DNA from 4 places in the Bacillus capparidis genome. Region 1 is predicted to be linked to each of the others. Evidence: riboswitches for the same ligand, from Rfam matches in the RefSeq annotation. Region 1 holds a riboswitch; each other region holds the start of a gene.
The links. Region 1 has a riboswitch for S-adenosylmethionine ahead of mtnK (S-methyl-5-thioribose kinase). Riboswitches for the same ligand answer to the same signal wherever they lie in the genome.
Positions count from the first base shown of each region.

Region 2: it holds a riboswitch for S-adenosylmethionine, as region 1 does, so the genes downstream of both, JOC74_RS12280 (methionine ABC transporter ATP-binding protein) here and mtnK (S-methyl-5-thioribose kinase) in region 1, are expected to answer to the same signal.
Region 3: it holds a riboswitch for S-adenosylmethionine, as region 1 does, so the genes downstream of both, JOC74_RS07970 (methionine ABC transporter ATP-binding protein) here and mtnK (S-methyl-5-thioribose kinase) in region 1, are expected to answer to the same signal.
Region 4: it holds a riboswitch for S-adenosylmethionine, as region 1 does, so the genes downstream of both, JOC74_RS12015 (PLP-dependent transferase) here and mtnK (S-methyl-5-thioribose kinase) in region 1, are expected to answer to the same signal.

Region 1 covers NZ_JAFDST010000001.1:257,356-261,525, forward strand. Annotated here, with positions in the region: gene JOC74_RS01300 (PAS domain-containing sensor histidine kinase) at 1-430, shown strand, start outside; gene JOC74_RS01305 (methylated-DNA--[protein]-cysteine S-methyltransferase) at 427-924, shown strand; gene JOC74_RS23790 (hypothetical protein) at 1,011-1,133, shown strand; gene mtnK (S-methyl-5-thioribose kinase) at 1,405-2,589, opposite strand; SAM riboswitch class I at 2,676-2,823, opposite strand; gene JOC74_RS01315 (carbon-nitrogen family hydrolase) at 2,893-3,669, opposite strand; gene JOC74_RS01320 (pyridoxal phosphate-dependent aminotransferase) at 3,765-4,170, shown strand, end outside.
Region 2 covers NZ_JAFDST010000002.1:1,030,523-1,034,692, reverse strand. Annotated here, with positions in the region: gene JOC74_RS12290 (SDR family NAD(P)-dependent oxidoreductase) at 1-144, shown strand, start outside; gene JOC74_RS12285 (iron-containing alcohol dehydrogenase family protein) at 193-1,290, shown strand; SAM riboswitch class I at 1,452-1,558, shown strand; gene JOC74_RS12280 (methionine ABC transporter ATP-binding protein) at 1,628-2,680, shown strand; gene JOC74_RS12275 (methionine ABC transporter permease) at 2,673-3,353, shown strand; gene JOC74_RS12270 (MetQ/NlpA family ABC transporter substrate-binding protein) at 3,366-4,170, shown strand, end outside.
Region 3 covers NZ_JAFDST010000002.1:179,780-183,949, reverse strand. Annotated here, with positions in the region: gene JOC74_RS07995 (arsenate reductase family protein) at 1-248, shown strand, start outside; gene gcvH (glycine cleavage system protein GcvH) at 308-691, shown strand; gene JOC74_RS07985 (toprim domain-containing protein) at 957-1,289, shown strand; gene JOC74_RS07980 (thioredoxin family protein) at 1,310-1,618, shown strand; gene JOC74_RS07975 (hypothetical protein) at 1,739-2,080, shown strand; SAM riboswitch class I at 2,209-2,314, shown strand; gene JOC74_RS07970 (methionine ABC transporter ATP-binding protein) at 2,423-3,448, shown strand; gene JOC74_RS07965 (methionine ABC transporter permease MetP) at 3,441-4,109, shown strand; gene metQ (methionine ABC transporter substrate-binding lipoprotein MetQ) at 4,123-4,170, shown strand, end outside.
Region 4 covers NZ_JAFDST010000002.1:978,372-982,541, forward strand. Annotated here, with positions in the region: gene JOC74_RS12005 (ABC transporter substrate-binding protein) at 1-167, opposite strand, end outside; gene JOC74_RS12010 (M20 metallopeptidase family protein) at 180-1,376, opposite strand; SAM riboswitch class I at 1,489-1,592, opposite strand; SAM riboswitch class I at 1,784-1,887, shown strand; partial or broken gene JOC74_RS12015 (PLP-dependent transferase) at 1,963-2,531, shown strand; partial or broken gene JOC74_RS12020 (SAM-dependent methyltransferase) at 2,603-2,777, shown strand; gene cidR (cidABC operon transcriptional activator CidR) at 2,943-3,839, shown strand; gene JOC74_RS12030 (acyl-CoA thioesterase) at 4,026-4,170, shown strand, end outside.

The DNA of each region.
Region 1 (4,170 bases):
TGAACTCCTGCATGCCCAAGCAAACATGAGCAATGTACAAATCCATCTTGACGTCTATGAAGAGATCGCCGACATATACTGCGAACCAAATCAATTAAAACAGGTCTTTATAAATATTTTAAAAAATGCGATTGAAGTCATGCCTTCTGGTGGAAATATATACGTGGCGATTAAGTCTGTTGATGATCATCATATATGTATTTCTATGACGGATGAAGGCAGCGGAATCAGTGAAGATAAATTAAAGCGATTGGGAGAACCCTTTTATACAACGAAGGAAAGAGGGACAGGACTTGGTCTTATGGTCAGCTATAAGATTATGAAAGAGCATCAAGGGAAAATAGAAGTAGAAAGTGAAGAAGGAAAAGGAACAAGCTTCTATTTAACCTTGCCGATCAGGCAAAAAGTCGAAGAGGAGAGTATCAAGTGATCTATGGAATGAAAGTTGATCTTCCGATTGGACAAGTATCGATCCTTGAAACTGACGGGTATATCAGTCATTTGCTGTTGGATCAAGCCCAGCTTGATAAGCTGCTAAACAAAGGTATAGAGATACGCTTTAAGGAAACGGAGCTTTTACAACAAGCGATTTTCCAGTTGCAGGAGTACTTTGATGGGATACGTACAAATTTTACAGTGCCTATCAAACAAAAAGGAACGCCATTTCAAGAAAACGTATGGGAGGCTCTCAGCTTAATCCCTTACGGTGAATCCAGAAGCTACTCGGATATTGCTCTGCAAATTGGCAAGCCGGCTGCCGTGAGAGCAATCGGCCAAGCAAACAAATGCAATCAGCTACCTGTGTTTGTTCCTTGCCACCGGGTGATCGGAAAAAATTCGTCTCTTACCGGGTACGCCGGCCAAAAAACAGATCAAAAAGCGATATTGCTAAAGCATGAAAACATTTTGTTTAAGGAAAAATAATTCAAATGGCATGTTCCGTTTTTTTACGCAAGACATATTATTTAATTAAGTCAAAAAAGTTGGTCTTGTGAAAAAGGAGGGTCTATATGAAAACAGGAAGACCATCCAAAATAGCAGGCTATGCTATCTTATTAAGTAAGTTACACGTTCTTACAATTGAACAAAAGGATATGATTATCCAAATGCATATGCAAAAATACGATGCATAGCTTTTCTATAATGGATATACGATCAAATTCTAGGCTGAAAAATACTAGATGTGATGGGCTCTGCCTAAACAAGTGAGACTCGGAAACGTCCTTATTTTTATCCTGCAGGAACGGGCAAGAAGACTCCCACCTTAACTTTTGAAGCAGGTGGGGATTATCTGCCAGTAAATTTTGGATCAGATCATTTAACAATCAGTGTTGGATGTCATGTGTAAAGGCTAAATACTTATCCCACTGATTAAAGATGAACTTTATTGCAGAGTAAGAAGCATCACTCGTGTTCTAACTGGGTGAGCAAAGTTATCATGCCTTCTGCATCTTGTAAATTTTCACGTTCTTTAATGAGTAGCAGTCCAAAACGAATGGCCAAGGATTTTCTTTCGATTCGATTGACAATTGGGACTGGATTTATATCAGAATCTTGAGCGGCTCCAATTGAGTAGCGGATTAATTCACATCCGGCAAAGCCAGCTGCGTCTGCAAAAATTTGGTATAACAGATCTTGAATATTGATTTTCGTTTTATACAGCTCGCGGCAGTCTTTGCGGAAAGCCTCTTTAAATGTATTGCTGAAAACGGTCCACACAGTAATAATGTGATGTAACAGTGAGCTTTTCTCATCATCATGAGACATTGTATGGATCAACAAATCAGCAATAATTTTTCCGATATCAAAACCGATCGGTCCGAAAAAAGCAAATTCAGGATCGATAATTTTCGTTACATGTTGATTAGAAAAAATGCTTCCAGTATGTAGATCTCCATGGATAAGAGATTCTGTTTTACTAGTAAATGTATTCCTTAGTTTAGATGCTTCATCAAGAAGCGAGGAGTCATCCCGAAAACCTTTAACAATGGTTCGCAGTTCTTCTTCAAATTCATTCGAATTACTAGCGAAAAAGGGGTCAGTAAACAATAGTTTTTCGGTAATTGCGCACAGATCGGGATTCGAAAATTGCTTCTCCAATTCATTTTTGACTTGCGGATCAAGAAAATAAGCCGAATTGTAGAATAGCGTCTTCCCAAGAAATTCTCCAACGTGCTCTGAGAAGAGCGGATAGGTTTTGCCTTCAATCAGCCCCTTTCGCAATATGGATAAGTGGGATAAATCCTCCATCACGATTACGGCAAGTGTGGTATCCGAATAATAAATTTTCGGAACGAGGTGCGGGACATGCTCTGCCTGCCGAATCAATGCACTGCTTTCGATTCTGGCTCTGTTTGCTCGTAACGGCAAGCTTTCGCCGAAAAGTTGGCCGAATGGGACAACCTGTTTAATAATAATGCTTCTATTATTTTCTTGATCTCTCACTCGAAAAACCCGGTTTCGATTTCTGTTTCCGATTTCTTGACAGGTAATTGTGCTTTTTCCTGAAAAAAGTCCAAGCTTGACGGCGAGTGCTGCGCCGGAACTCACAGTAAGCGTTTCATACGCAGGTGTTTTTGTAGTTGCCATAGTACGTTTCTCCCTCCAGTAAACATATAAAAGCCTCTTTCCCATTCTGAGAAAGAGGCTTTGCAAGTAAAATAACAGGTTTGCCTCTCTTATCTCTCAGAAATAAGTCTGATGGAATTAGCACCGTGCCCTGCATAGGCGCTTGAATCATGCTGCGCCCCATTTCGCAATGGAATTACGGTCGGTTGCTGTCGGGGTCAAAAGGCCAATCCCTCGCCCGACTCTCGATAAGAGAAATATATTATTTTGTCGACTGTTTAGAATGTACCAAGGTGTAACATGTTTGTCAATTGTTTTTTAGCCTTAGTATAATTCTGTTCTTCTGTCGGAAAAGATCGGAATTTGCGCCCGAATCTTTTCGCTGATTCCAAGCTCAAGCTCCGCTGAAATGATTTCTTCACCGTCAGAAGCTTCGGCGATAATTTTCCCCCACGGATCAATAATCATGCTGTGGCCAGCAAATTGATTATCAGGGTTGCTCCCGGAACAGTTGCATGCAGCGACAAAACACTGGTTCTCGATCGCTCTGGCTATTAGAAGGGCTTTCCAATGATCGAGCCTTGGAGCTGGCCACTCGGCTGAAACAAATAGTAAAGAAGCCCCGTTTTCTGTGTGCTTTCTGATCCATTCAGGAAATCGAATGTCATAGCATATGACTCCGCAAGCTTGAATGCCTTCCAAAGCAAATGTGTTTTCCTTCGAACCTGCTGCTAAATATTGATGCTCGTCCATTAATTTAAATAAGTGGACTTTGCTATATTCACTTAACATATCTCCGTTTTTCCCGACAATGTACATCGTATTGTAAATACCGTCATTTTTTTTCACTGCTACCGAACCGGCGACAATATTCACTTCGTAGGTGCGGGCAATGTCTGACAGCCACTGTTTAGTATACTTGCCATTTTCATCGCCGATTTCATCAAGCCTTGATAAATCATAGCCCGTTGTCCACAGTTCAGGCAGTATAACCACATCTGCATCGCTGGCTTTTTTAATAAACCTTTCTGCTTTTTGATAATTTTCTGCGGGATTTCCAAAAGAAATATCAAATTGGAGACATGCGATTTTCAATTTTATCTTGCTCCTTCCCGAAAATTGCTTTACATTTTGTTTATACAATAAATGATAACTTAGAATCATTTCAAGAATTTTTTATAGTAGGTGACAGAAAAATGAATTTTGAACAGTCCACCCTTTTAAAGCAGCTTCCTGATCAATTCTTTGCTGCACTCGTACAGAAAGCGGCTAAAAAAATAAATGAAGGTGTTGATGTCATTAATTTAGGGCAAGGAAATCCCGATCAGCCCACTCCACAGCATATTGTCGAGGCAATGGAAGAAGCTGTTCGGAAGCCTGTACATCACAAGTACTCTTCATTTCGTGGAAGCCAAGCCTTGAAAGAAGCCGTTTGTGAATTTTATAGTAGAGAATACGGTGTTACTCTCGATCCAGACACGGAGGTTGCTATACTGTTTGGCGGGAAGGGGGGGCTGGTTGAATTGCCCTTATGCCTTCTGAATCCAGGTGATACAGTTTTAGTGCCTGATCCGGGGTACCCTGATTATATGTCCGGAGTCG
Region 2 (4,170 bases), on a different contig from region 1:
GAGGAAGACTGTTCGCAAGTTCCGCTTGGCAGGACAGCTCTCCCGTCCGATGTAGCTAATGTCGCTCTCTTTTTGGCTAGCCCCCTGTCTTCCTATATGACAGGTCAGGCGATTAATGTGACAGGCGGTATGACGATGAATTAACAGCAGAGTTGACGGCAATTTATTCTATCGGTAAAGGAGTTCAGCACGATGTCTTTTCATTTGGTATCCAGAGTCGGGCCTCAGCAGTATATCTCTGAAGAAGGCGCCTATAATTATCTGCCGGAATTTCTCAAGGTGCTGTCGGCCGCTCGGGTTCTTATTCTTCATGGTGTAAAATCTTGGCACAAAACGGCTCCTTATCTGCCCGATCTAAATGGAGCGGGTTTCGATGTACACGAGATGACCTTCGGAGGCGAATGTTCGTATCAGGAGATTGACCGTGTCATTCAGAAAATCCGGGAATCAGATATTGATCTTGTTATCGGGCTTGGTGGTGGAAAAGTGATCGATACTGCGAAAGCCGCGGCTTTTAAATCTGGCGGGCGTCCGCTGGTGATACTGCCGACAATGGCGAGCAATTGTGCGGCATGGTCGGCACTCAGCGTTATTTACAAAGATAATGGTGTATCCATTGGACATGAGATTTATCCAAAACAGTCCAGTCTTGTGCTCATAGAGCCTCGGGTAATATTGGATTCTCCCATTGATTATTTTATTGCCGGTATTGCTGATACACTGGCGAAGTGGTATGAGTCCGACAGTTTGCTCACCCATGTTCATCAGAATCATCTTTCCATTCTGTATGCAAGAGAGTCCGCTAAACTTTGTCGGGACATTCCGTTGAAGTATGCAATACAGGCTGTGGAGGATATGAAACGAGGCGTTTTATCCGAGCCCTGGCAGCTCGTGATGGAAACGAATATAATTGCTGGCGGCCTTGTCGGCGGGTTCGGCGACGAATACGGACGGGCAACTGCAGCGCATTCGATCCATGATGCACTGACCGTTTTCCCTGAGACAAAACATATCCTGCATGGCGTCAAGGTGGCCTATGGGATCATGGTTCAATTAGCACTTGAAGAAAAGTGGGAGGAAGTCCGTCGTCTTCAGCCGTTTTACCAGTGCCTAAAGCTGCCTATGAATCTGCGGGATTTACACCTTGATGCGCGTCCTGAAGAAGATATTCGCAAGCTAGCCGCTTATTCTGTGAGTCCGGACAAAACGATTCATTTGCTTCCTTTTGAAGTGACTGAGACCTCCGTCTTTGAAGCAATTCAACGTCTGGAAAAATCCATCTATATATAAATATGGATATTTTTTTACATTCATAAGAAACATCAATAGTGAACTCGTTTCAGCAAGCTAAAACATCGGGGAATCAGATGGGGACCTCACTTGATTGGAAAGTCCCACTTCGCTTAGAGGTGGGAGCCTTAACCTTTTATAAAAGATAAAATGAATCCTTTTACTTATCCAGAGCGGCGGAGGGACTGGCCCAATGAAACTCGGGAAACCAGCAGAATCACTATGTTGCTCATTCCAGGAACACATGGTTGTGTTCAAAAGATGGGGAGAACCACAAACAAGACTTCTTATCTTTGAGACTTTTTGATAGAAAATAATTGAAAGGGGGCCTGTACTAATGTCAGCGTCAGAGATTATTCGTATGGAGCATGTGGTTAAAGTTTTCACGGATGGTAAGAAAGAACATCCCGTATTAAAAGGCGTTAATCTCTCAATTGAAAAGGGGGATATATTTGGCATCATTGGCTATAGCGGTGCTGGAAAATCGACGCTGGTCAGATGTTTTAATGGGATTGAAAAACCAACGGAAGGCAATGTTTTCTGTGAAGGCCGCAATATCGTTGGTTTAAAAGCAAAAGAACTAAGGGCAGTCCGAAGAAAGATTGGTATGATTTTTCAGCAATTCAATCTCATGCCTTCCCGAACGGTTTTTGATAATATTGCTCTTCCTTTGAAACATAGCGGCTTAACTAAGAAAGAGATTAATGAGCGAATTACGGAATTGCTGCAGCTGGTTGCGCTGCCGGACAAAAGAAATGCCTATCCTTCTCAGTTGTCCGGCGGTCAGAAGCAGCGCGTGGCGATCGCTAGGGCACTGGTTAACCGGCCGAAGATCCTTTTGTGTGATGAGGCAACAAGTGCCTTGGATCCCAAGACAACGAAGTCGATCCTTTATTTATTGAAGAAATTAAATAAGGAATTGGGATTAACGATTGTGGTGATTACCCACGAAATGTCCGTTGTCAGAGAAATATGCCAAAAGGTCGCGGTGCTCGATAAAGGGGAGATCCTTGAGGAAGGTGATGTTTACTCAGTTTTTTCAAATCCGCAGCAGGAGCTGACGCAGTCATTCATTGAAACGACGTCAACGTTAGGCAGTGTGGAAAACTTAATTAAAACAAAATCTCCTGTGGTGCAGCTGCAGCCGGGACAATTGCTGCTTAAAATGAGCTATACCTCAAACAGTGTTTCCGAGCCGCTCATTTCTTATATATCAAGGGCGTATAACGTTGATGCAAATATTGTCTTTGGGGATATTCAAATCTTAAGCGATAATCCACTTGGGGGATTAATTGTTATTTTAAGCGGTCAGAAGCCGGATATTGATCATGCGCTGCAGTATCTGAAAAAAAGGCATTTTGCGATTGAGGTGCTAAAAAACCATGGGTAACTTGATACAATTCTTGCTTCCTAATGTTTCTCAAGTGATGGATGAATTTTATCTTTCAATTATTCAAACGCTGAAAATGGTATTTGAGTCAGGACTTATCTCTTTTCTGCTTAGCCTAGTGATAGGGATCATTCTGGTATCCACAAAAAAAGATGGGATTTTAGAGAATACCTTTATTTTTAATATTTTTGATAAGTTGATCAACCTGTTCCGTTCGATTCCATTCATTATTCTCATTGCAGCATTAATCCCGATTACCCGATTGATTTCCGGGACAGCTGTCGGTGTACAGGGCACCATATTCCCGCTTATTGTTGGCATTACGCCCTTTTTCTCCAGACAGATCGAGTCCGCTTTAAGTGAAGTGGATGAAGGACTGGTTGAATCAGGGATTGCCATGGGGTTATCGCCTTTTCAAATTATTGTTTCCGTCTATTTAAAAGAAGGTATCTCTTCCATCGCGCGAGTAACAACGATAACTGTCATCAGTCTGATCGGACTCACGGCGATTGTCGGCGTTGTCGGAGGCGGAGGGATCGGCGATTTCGCGATTCGTTACGGCTATCAGCAAAATCAATTAGATGCTACCTATCTATCGATTATTGTTCTCTTAATTTTTGTCAGTATCGTTCAAATAATAGGCACATTGATTACCAAAAAAACCACGCATTAGGAGGAATTCATCATGAATAAAATCACAAAAATCAGCAGTTTAGTTCTCATATTTAGTTTTATACTGGTTCTTGCTGCCTGCGGTTCGTCTTCAAACGGCAGCTCGGACAAAGTAAAGGAAGTAAAAGTTGGGGTTGTCGGCAACAGTGATGATCCGATCTGGAAACAGGTCAATAAAAATTTAGCAAAAGATAACATCAAAGTAAGCCTTGTGAAATTTACAGATGGAATCATTGCCAATCAATCTCTAGATAATAAAGAGCTGGATTTAACGGCTTTCCAGCACAATGCATTCTTGAATCAGGAAGAAAAGCAAAAAGGGTATAAATTTACCGTCATCGGCCAATCCTATATTGTTCCTTTAAACGTCTATTCGCATCATCTTAAGAGTATCAAACAGGTTAAAGAAGGGGATAAAATTGCTATCCCGAACAACGTCACGAATGCTGGAAGAGCACTCAAAGTTTTGGAAAGTGCGGGCTTGATCAAACTTGATCCAAGCAAAGGGTACTCACCAGCTGTGAAAGATATTACAGAAAATAAACTGCACTTGAATATTGTCGAAGTTGACCCTGCTAAGATCCCTAGTCTGCTTCCAGACTTTGCTGCAGGGATCACAAATAGCAACTTTATCATCGATAATAAAATGGATCCGATAAAAGATTCGATTTATCATATTCAACCGGATCTCAATGACCCGAATAACAAACCGTGGATCAATGTCATTGTTTCAAGTACTGCAGACAAGAACAACAGCACGTATAAGAAAGTGGTCAAAGCTTATCAGACACAATCGGTCGCAAACACCATTAAAAAGA
Region 3 (4,170 bases), on a different contig from region 1:
CGCCGGATAAAGAGGAACTAAAAAAGCTTTATCAAACGAGCGGACTGGACTTGAAAAAGTTTTTTAATACAAGCGGCCAAAAGTACCGGCAGCTCCAACTGAAGGATAAAGTTAAAGAAATGACAGAGGATGAAATGCTCGAGCTTCTCTCATCAGATGGCATGCTTATTAAACGTCCGTTAACAACAGACGGAAAAAAAACAACAGTTGGATTTAAAGAAGAAGAGTTTCAAAAGTACTGGCTATAATGTAATATTAATTGTAATGTGATGTTTTTTAAGTCTAGAAAATTACTGGAGGTTTGAAAATGAGTACACCGAATGAATTGCGTTATTCTGAAGAACATGAGTGGGTAAAAACTGAAGATGGCAATGTAAGAATTGGAATTACTGATTTTGCCCAATCAGAGCTGGGAGACATCGTGTTTGTCGAGCTGCCGTCAGTTGGAGATGAAATCAAAGCGGACGAGCCTTTTGGAAGCGTAGAGTCTGTTAAAACCGTTTCCGAGCTATACGCACCCATTAATGGGAAAGTTCTAGAAGTAAATGAAGATTTAGAAGATAATCCTGAATTTGTAAATGAGTCTCCGTACGAAAAAGCGTGGATGATCGTAGTTGAACCACAAGACATCTCCGAAATTGACAACCTTATGACTTCTGAACAATACGATGAAATGATAAAGGAAGACTAAGGGATAAGAAAAAATCGGAGTGGACACCCTTAGGTAAGATGGGTGTCCATTTTTGCATATCGAATCTTCCTGCGTGTGGTTCTGGGGTGCTGACAGATGTGACAATAAAGGCGTTGCAGCAGGAAGCCTGAGGAGCCAGCCGTTGTTCAGGTGAACCAACCCAACCCAGGCCAGGCAGTAATCTTTCAAAGGGATCCAACTACTTTTAACTGAGAATGAAATTTTACTTTTTGTATGTAATTATATAGTGATGGGTGATGTCCTCATGGAAAAAGTCATTATAGTTGAAGGAAAAACTGACAAAATGAAAGTGAAAGAAGTTGTAATGGATCCGGTAGACATTGTTTGTACCAATGGAACAATCAGCATAACCCGGCTTGATGAGCTAGTCGAAGAACTTTATGAAAAAGATGTCTATATTTTAGTAGATTCAGATGAATCAGGTGATAAGCTTAGAAAGCAGCTGAAAAGAGAGTTTCCTGCGGCGATTCATTTATACGTGGATAAAACGTATCGAGAGGTTGCAACTGCACCTAGTCATCATTTAGCCGTAATTCTTCAGAATGCTAATATAGATGTAAAGGTAAAATATCTATAATATAGAGGTGTCTCGCTTCCATGAAAGAGCTTCAGGAAAAAGAAGTGATGAATATTAATGATCCAACATATCTTGTGTATCTCTATACTCCGCTTTGCGGAACATGCAAGGTTGGAGGCAAAATGTTAGAGGTTGTGGAGGAAATGCTCCCATCTATCCCCTTTTATAAGATCAATCTTAATTTTTCACCCCGTTTAGCTAAACAATGGAAGGTGGAAAGTGTTCCTTGCTATATTCTCCTGTCTGGAAACGACATTGTAAACATGGAATATACTTTTCAATCTGTTTCCCATTTATACGATACGATTAAACAAAAAGCCGCTCTATAAAGCGGCTTTTGACATATTTCTTAGGAAATAATCCCCGTTTATGTCGAGCAATTCTAAGAGGACTCCTTTCAAAGAAAGAGAAATGGTATATGAAGGCAATTTTTTTGGGGGGTCTATATTTTGAATGAATTGGAATGGGCAGAAACAACAAAAAGCCGTCTTTTTTTAAAACCTCTTTTATCAAAGTCACCCTTGTTAATCGCATTTGCAGGAGAACGGGAAATCATTTCGATTTCGATTAACGAAGAAGGATTAATGGCTCAAAGATCCCCGTCGGAAGGGGAAAAATCACATCTGGTTTTTTTTGGAGAGCAACATGAAATAATTTGTTTGCTGCAAGGAGATATCCCGCTGCAGCAGCTTGTGCAAAGCGGAACAGTAAAAGTGAAGGGCTCCTTTCGAGCGCTTTTAAGGCTTGAAGCAATACTTTGGCTGACCGATGGTTTTTTTACAACAGCGTAATAACTTCTGTTTTTCTATAAAAATGTTATTACAATAAGAATTTTGTAATATTTATTGACAAAGAATCTTACGCGTGATATTCTTCATGTATTATCAGACCTATGTCTTATATAACCGCATATCGTTTTCTCTTATTGAGAGAGGTGGAGGGAAGTGCCCTATGAAACCCGGCAACCGTCAACTTTGTTGAAATGGTGCCAATTCACCCGAAGCATACGCTTTGGAAGATGAGAGAAAGGTGATTACAACATATAATACCTTTCTGCTCGTTTTTCGCGGAAAGGTTTTTTTATATAGTATTAGGCTGAAGGAATTGGATTTGAAAGGAAACAGGTGATTGTACTGATTAAACTAATAAACATCTCTAAGACCTATCAGACGGGGCATAATAAAGTCCATGCCGTACAGAACGTTGATTTATCGATAGAACAAGGAGAAATATTTGGGATTATCGGCTACAGCGGTGCCGGCAAAAGTACGTTGATTCGCCTTTTAAATGGATTGGAACTGCCGACTGAGGGGACTGTTGAAGTCGCGGGCAATCCTATAAACAAAATCAAAGGAAATTCACTGCGTAAGGCGAGACAGGAAATCGGCATGATTTTTCAGCACTTTAATCTGCTGTGGTCCCGAACCGTTAAAGAAAATATTTCTTTTCCTCTTGAAATTGCGGGAGTAGGTGCAAAAAAAAGGAACGCCAAAGTAAACGAATTGATTCGCCTTGTCGGCTTAGAAGGCAAAGAAAATGCATACCCATCCCAGCTCAGCGGAGGGCAAAAACAAAGAGTCGGCATCGCCAGGGCTTTGGCTAACGATCCCAAGGTGCTTCTTTGTGATGAAGCGACTTCAGCTTTGGATCCGGAAACAACAGAGTCAATCCTGGACCTTCTGTCTGACATAAACAAAAGGCTCGGTTTGACCATCGTGTTGATTACCCACGAGATGCATGTCATCAGAAAAATTTGTCACAGAGTGGCTGTTATGGATAATGGCCGGGTAGTAGAAGAAGGAGACGTGCTCAAAGTATTCGTAACTCCGAAAGAACAAACGACGAAACGATTTGTTGGACAGCTTACTGAGCCCGAGGAAACAAAGGAAGCGATTCAGCATATTCTCAGAGCAAAGAAATCAGGGAAAACTGTTCGTCTTTCTTTTATCGGAGAATCAGCTGAACAACCGCTGATCGCTCACATGATTCGTAATTTCCAAGTTGAAGTAAACATTCTCCAAGGAAAGATAACGCAAACTCAGGAAGGCTCATACGGAACACTATTTATCCATATTGATGGAGATGCGGCTGAAGTGAATCAAGTCATTGAGTACATCAAGACAAGACAGGTAGAAGCAGAGGTGATTTCAAATGTTTGAAAAATGGTTTCCAAACGTTGATATGGAGGTTCTCTGGAATGCAACGTATGAAACGATTTATATGACTATCATCTCGTTATTTATTGCCTTTATTATTGGAGTTGCCTTGGGAATGCTGCTTTTTTTGACAGATAAGGGGAACCTATGGGAAAACAAAGCGATCAACAGTCTGATCGCGGCAGTGGTTAATATTTTCAGGTCGATTCCATTTATTATTTTAATTATTTTATTGCTCGGCTTTACCAAGTTTTTAGTTGGCACGATTTTAGGCCCAATCGCTGCACTGCCAGCGCTCGTTATCGGATCGGCGCCATTTTATGCACGTTTAGTGGAAATCGCCTTGCGTGAAGTCGACAAAGGTGTCGTAGAGGCCGCAAAATCGATGGGAGCAAGAACATCCACGATAATTTTTAAAGTGTATCTTCCGGAATCCATGCCTGCACTTATTTCCGGTATCACTGTAACGGCTATCGCCTTAATTGGCTCAACTGCTATTGCGGGTGCAATCGGTGCAGGGGGATTGGGAGATCTTGCATATGTAGAAGGTTATCAGTCTGGCAATACAGATGTAACCTTAGCCGCGACTGTATTTATTTTAATCATCGTCTTTATTATTCAATTGTTCGGTGATTTGATAACTAATAAAATTGATAAACGATAACGGAGGATTTGTAATGAAGAAACTAATTTTAAGTGCATTAATTTTTGTTTTTGCTGGCATT
Region 4 (4,170 bases), on a different contig from region 1:
ATCCAATCCAGTGTGTCGGGATCCGCCGTCATGGCAACATTCAAGTCGCCGCCTTCAACAGGTTCTCCGCCGCTTGTACCGGAGCTGCTGCTGGAATTGCCGGAGCAGCCGAATAAGGCGATGGTGGCCGCTAAGCCGAATAGTATGAGTGCAAATTTCTTCTTCAAGACATTTCCTCCTTAGCTTCCCAATAACGAGAATACGATTTTCGTGAATGCTTTCTCCGTGATGAGCAATGCCCGCTCATCGATGTCGAATTTCGGATGATGATGCGGATAGTGTGTGGCTGTATCCTCATTGCGGGAGCCGACTTTAAAAAAGCTGCCGGGTTTTTCCTGCAAGTAATAAGCGAAATCCTCTGCTCCCATCCCAGTTTCAAGTTCTATTACCTGTTCTTCACCGAATTGTTCAGAGAATAGCTGCTGCAAAAGAGCAGTTTCCTCTGGATGGTTATAAAGCGCAGGATAGCCGTGCAGGTAATCGATGGAATAAGTCGCACCGAAACCGCTCGTGATTCCGGAAACGATGGCTTCTATTTGCTGTCTGACCTGCTTGCGGATGTCGGCATTGAACGTCCGCACTGTGCCTTCCAATTTGGCGGTATCCGGTATGACATTGAATGCGTTACCGGACTGGAATACACCCAGTGTCACCACCGCAGATTCCAGTGGGCTGACTCTTCGGCTGACAATCTTCTGCAAAGCACTTACGATATCACTGCCGATGACGATTGGATCGACAGCCTCTTGTGGTGCTGCGCCATGACCACCTTTTCCTTGGATGGTGATCGCAAATTTATCCACTGCGGCCATTTTGAATCCTTCACCGACACCGATCTTCCCGACAGGGGCAGCAGAGTTAAGATGAGCGCCATAGACATAATCGACACCGTCAAGTGCGCCATCTTCAATCATTGCCTTGGCACCGCCGGGCGGTACTTCCTCAGCAGGCTGGAACAGGAAGACAACTATGCCTTTCAGGCTGTCTTTATGCTTGATCAATGCTTTGGCAGTCCCCAGCAAAGCAGCAGTATGGCCGTCATGTCCGCAAGCGTGCATCACGCCAGGTATTTTGGATCGATAGGCTGTTTCTTTCTCATCCACTATCGGCAGGGCATCGAAATCAGCTCTGAGGGCAATCGTAGGTCCTGCCTCTTTCCCTGACAGCGATGCGACGATGCCATACCCGCCGATATCTGTCTGGATATCTTCGTAGCCGAAGCTGCGCAGCTTATCGGCGATGAAACGGGCGGTTTTCGTCTCCTGAAAACTTAATTCAGGATGCTGATGCAGATATCGCCGCCATTTGACGACTTCTGCGAAATCATTTTCCAATTCTGTATGTACCTCCGCAAGTGTCTGCTTCATGGTCTCCATCATGTAGCCTCCTGTATGTAATAATCTTGATATTTACTATGGAATTAGTCGGATTTTGCCTTTAAAAAAGACCCCTTCCGAATAGAAGAGGGCCTTTTTTAAGCTTCTGCTCTTCTTATCTTCGGTGACAAACACCTGGAATTAGCACAGTACTGCGGCTTGCAGCCTGTTGCTTTGGCTTCGCAGGGCCATTCCCTTTACCAATCTGGATAAGAAATATTAGTTGTAAGGATAGACCGAAAAGTTCTGGGTGTCAATCCTATTTTTTAACTTAGAGTGCCATCAGAAACTGCTGTAGCTAAAAAATTCAACAGAAATAATTGTACTTGATAGAAAACTTTAAAAAATGACTTGACCGGATTTTCCTGTATGTAACATATCTTTAATATAAAAAATAAATAATAATTTTCTTATCAAGAGAGACGGAGGGACTTGGCCCTATGATGTCTCAGCAACCAGTCTGTCAAGACACGGTGCTAATTCCAAAAGGTATCCGCCTTAAAGATAAGAAGCTGATTTGGTTATGACTGAACCTTCTTCCTTTTTGGGGAGAAGGGTCTTTTTTTATAGAAGGGTGAGAAACAATATAGGAAGTAGCTTGGAGACGACATTTGTACAGATAGGTAATCGAAGTGATGGAGTGACAGGGGCTGTCAATCCGCCGGTTTATCTTTCCACCGCCTATGTACATAGCGGAATAGGGGAATAACCGGTTATGATTATTCCAGGACGAAGAACCCGACTTGATCTGTTCTGGAGGATGGGTTCGCAAAGCTTGAAAAGGGCGATCAGGCATTTACCTGCAGCTCGGGCATGGCAGCAATCCAACTTGTATTATCACTTTTCCGATCTGGCGACTCACTGCTTGTGCCGGAGGATATATACGGAGGAACTTATCGACTGTTCGATTTCTTTTTAGAATCATTCGGAGTGACGCCGATTTACGCTCTATTTCGGACTGTGGAAGAAACAGCAGCGATGATAACGGATGGACAAAAGCGATCTTCCTGGAGACACCGACAAACCCGCTGATGCAGGAAATCGACATTGCAGCGTATGCGCAGTTGGCGAGAGCACACAAGCTATTGTTGATTGTCCGACAATACATTCCTGACACCATATTTCCAGCAGCCAATTACACAAGGGGCAGATCTGGCTGAGATGTCGCATGCCGCCATGCCGGAGGATGAGCGGAGAAAACGCGGTATCACAGATGGTCTTTTGCTGAAGAATTTCCTGTTCAAAGATTTTATGATATTGGAGCGATAGTCTATTATTTAAAAGCTATCCCATGGCAAATACCTGATTTTACGATAGAAAAATACAAGGATCCAAATGATTCAAACGGAAGGATACTTTGTAAAACAGCACCGTTTCATCATTCAATCAATCGCGATTTAAGGAAACAGGGTCTCAAAGTATGAGACCCTGTTTTCGTATAGGGGCTGGCGAACATTCTTTAAATTTTATTTGCAATAATATGCTACACTACAAATAGTCTTATTTTTTCATAATAACGATTGGTACTTTATTGTATAAATTTCCGTTTGCAAGCAGGTGAAAGTATTGGATATCAAACAGCTACAGTATTTTATCGAAGTTGCCCGTTTAAATAGCTTTACCCGCGCAGCTGACCATTTGTTTGTCACGCAGCCGGCCATTAGCAAAATGATTAAAAATTTAGAGGAAGAGCTCGGAGTTGTCCTTTTCAATCGTTCGCGGAAAAAATTAACTTTGACTGATGCCGGACGTGTTCTATATGAGCAGGCAAAAATCATTGATAAAGCCTTTCATCAATTGGAGACAGAGCTGGAAAATATTTCTCATTTAAAAAAAGGCCATATTCGAATTGGCTTGCCTCCGCTCATTAATTCTTTGTTTTTCTCAACAATTATGGGGCAATTCCATAAAGAATATCCCGGTATCACCTTCGAGTTAGTTGAAGACGGTTCAAAAAAAATTGAAGAGAATATTATAGACGACAAGCTTGATTTCGGTGTGATTGTTCTTCCGACAAATCAGGAATTATTTGATTGCCATCCTTTCATGAAGGAAGAGTTAATGCTGATCGTCGATTCGGAACATCGATTGGCGGATAAAACGAAAATTCCGATGGCTGAACTTGAGCATGAAAACTTTGTCTTTTTTAATAAAGACTTTGCGCTACGAGATCGAATTGTTGCTGCATGCACTAAGTCAGGATTTAAACCAAGCATCATCTCGGAAAGCTCACAATGGGAATTTATTGAAGAAATGGTCGCTAGCAAATTAGGAGTCACCTTACTCCCTAAAAGCACTTGCGAATATCTTGATGAACGTGTGAAGGCAGTAAAAGTTACGGATCCGTCAATCAGCTGGGATTTAGCAATCATTTGGAAAAAAGATTATTATATTTCCTATGTCGCAAAGGAATTCCTTCAGTTCACAAAAGATCGAATTTCTTTAAAATACGATAACCATTGAGCACTCCTTCCTAATACGAAGGTGCTTTTTTTATAACCAAATAAGGGATTTTGATAGCGTTTACATAATTATTAGTTATGTTCAAGATAAATTTTAACCATTTTACACTAAAAAGTGAAAGGAGTACACTTTTTATGTAGATAAATATGATTTCTCCTGAGAACACAAAGAAGAAGGTGTCATACAATGGCAATAGCAACGGCAAGAAAAACGTCTGAAACACGTATCGTAAACACTGATCAAGTGTTAATTAGCGATTTAAATAACTATTATACTCTTTTCGGCGGAGTTCTGATGAAAAAATTAGATGGATGTGCAACACTTTCTGCCC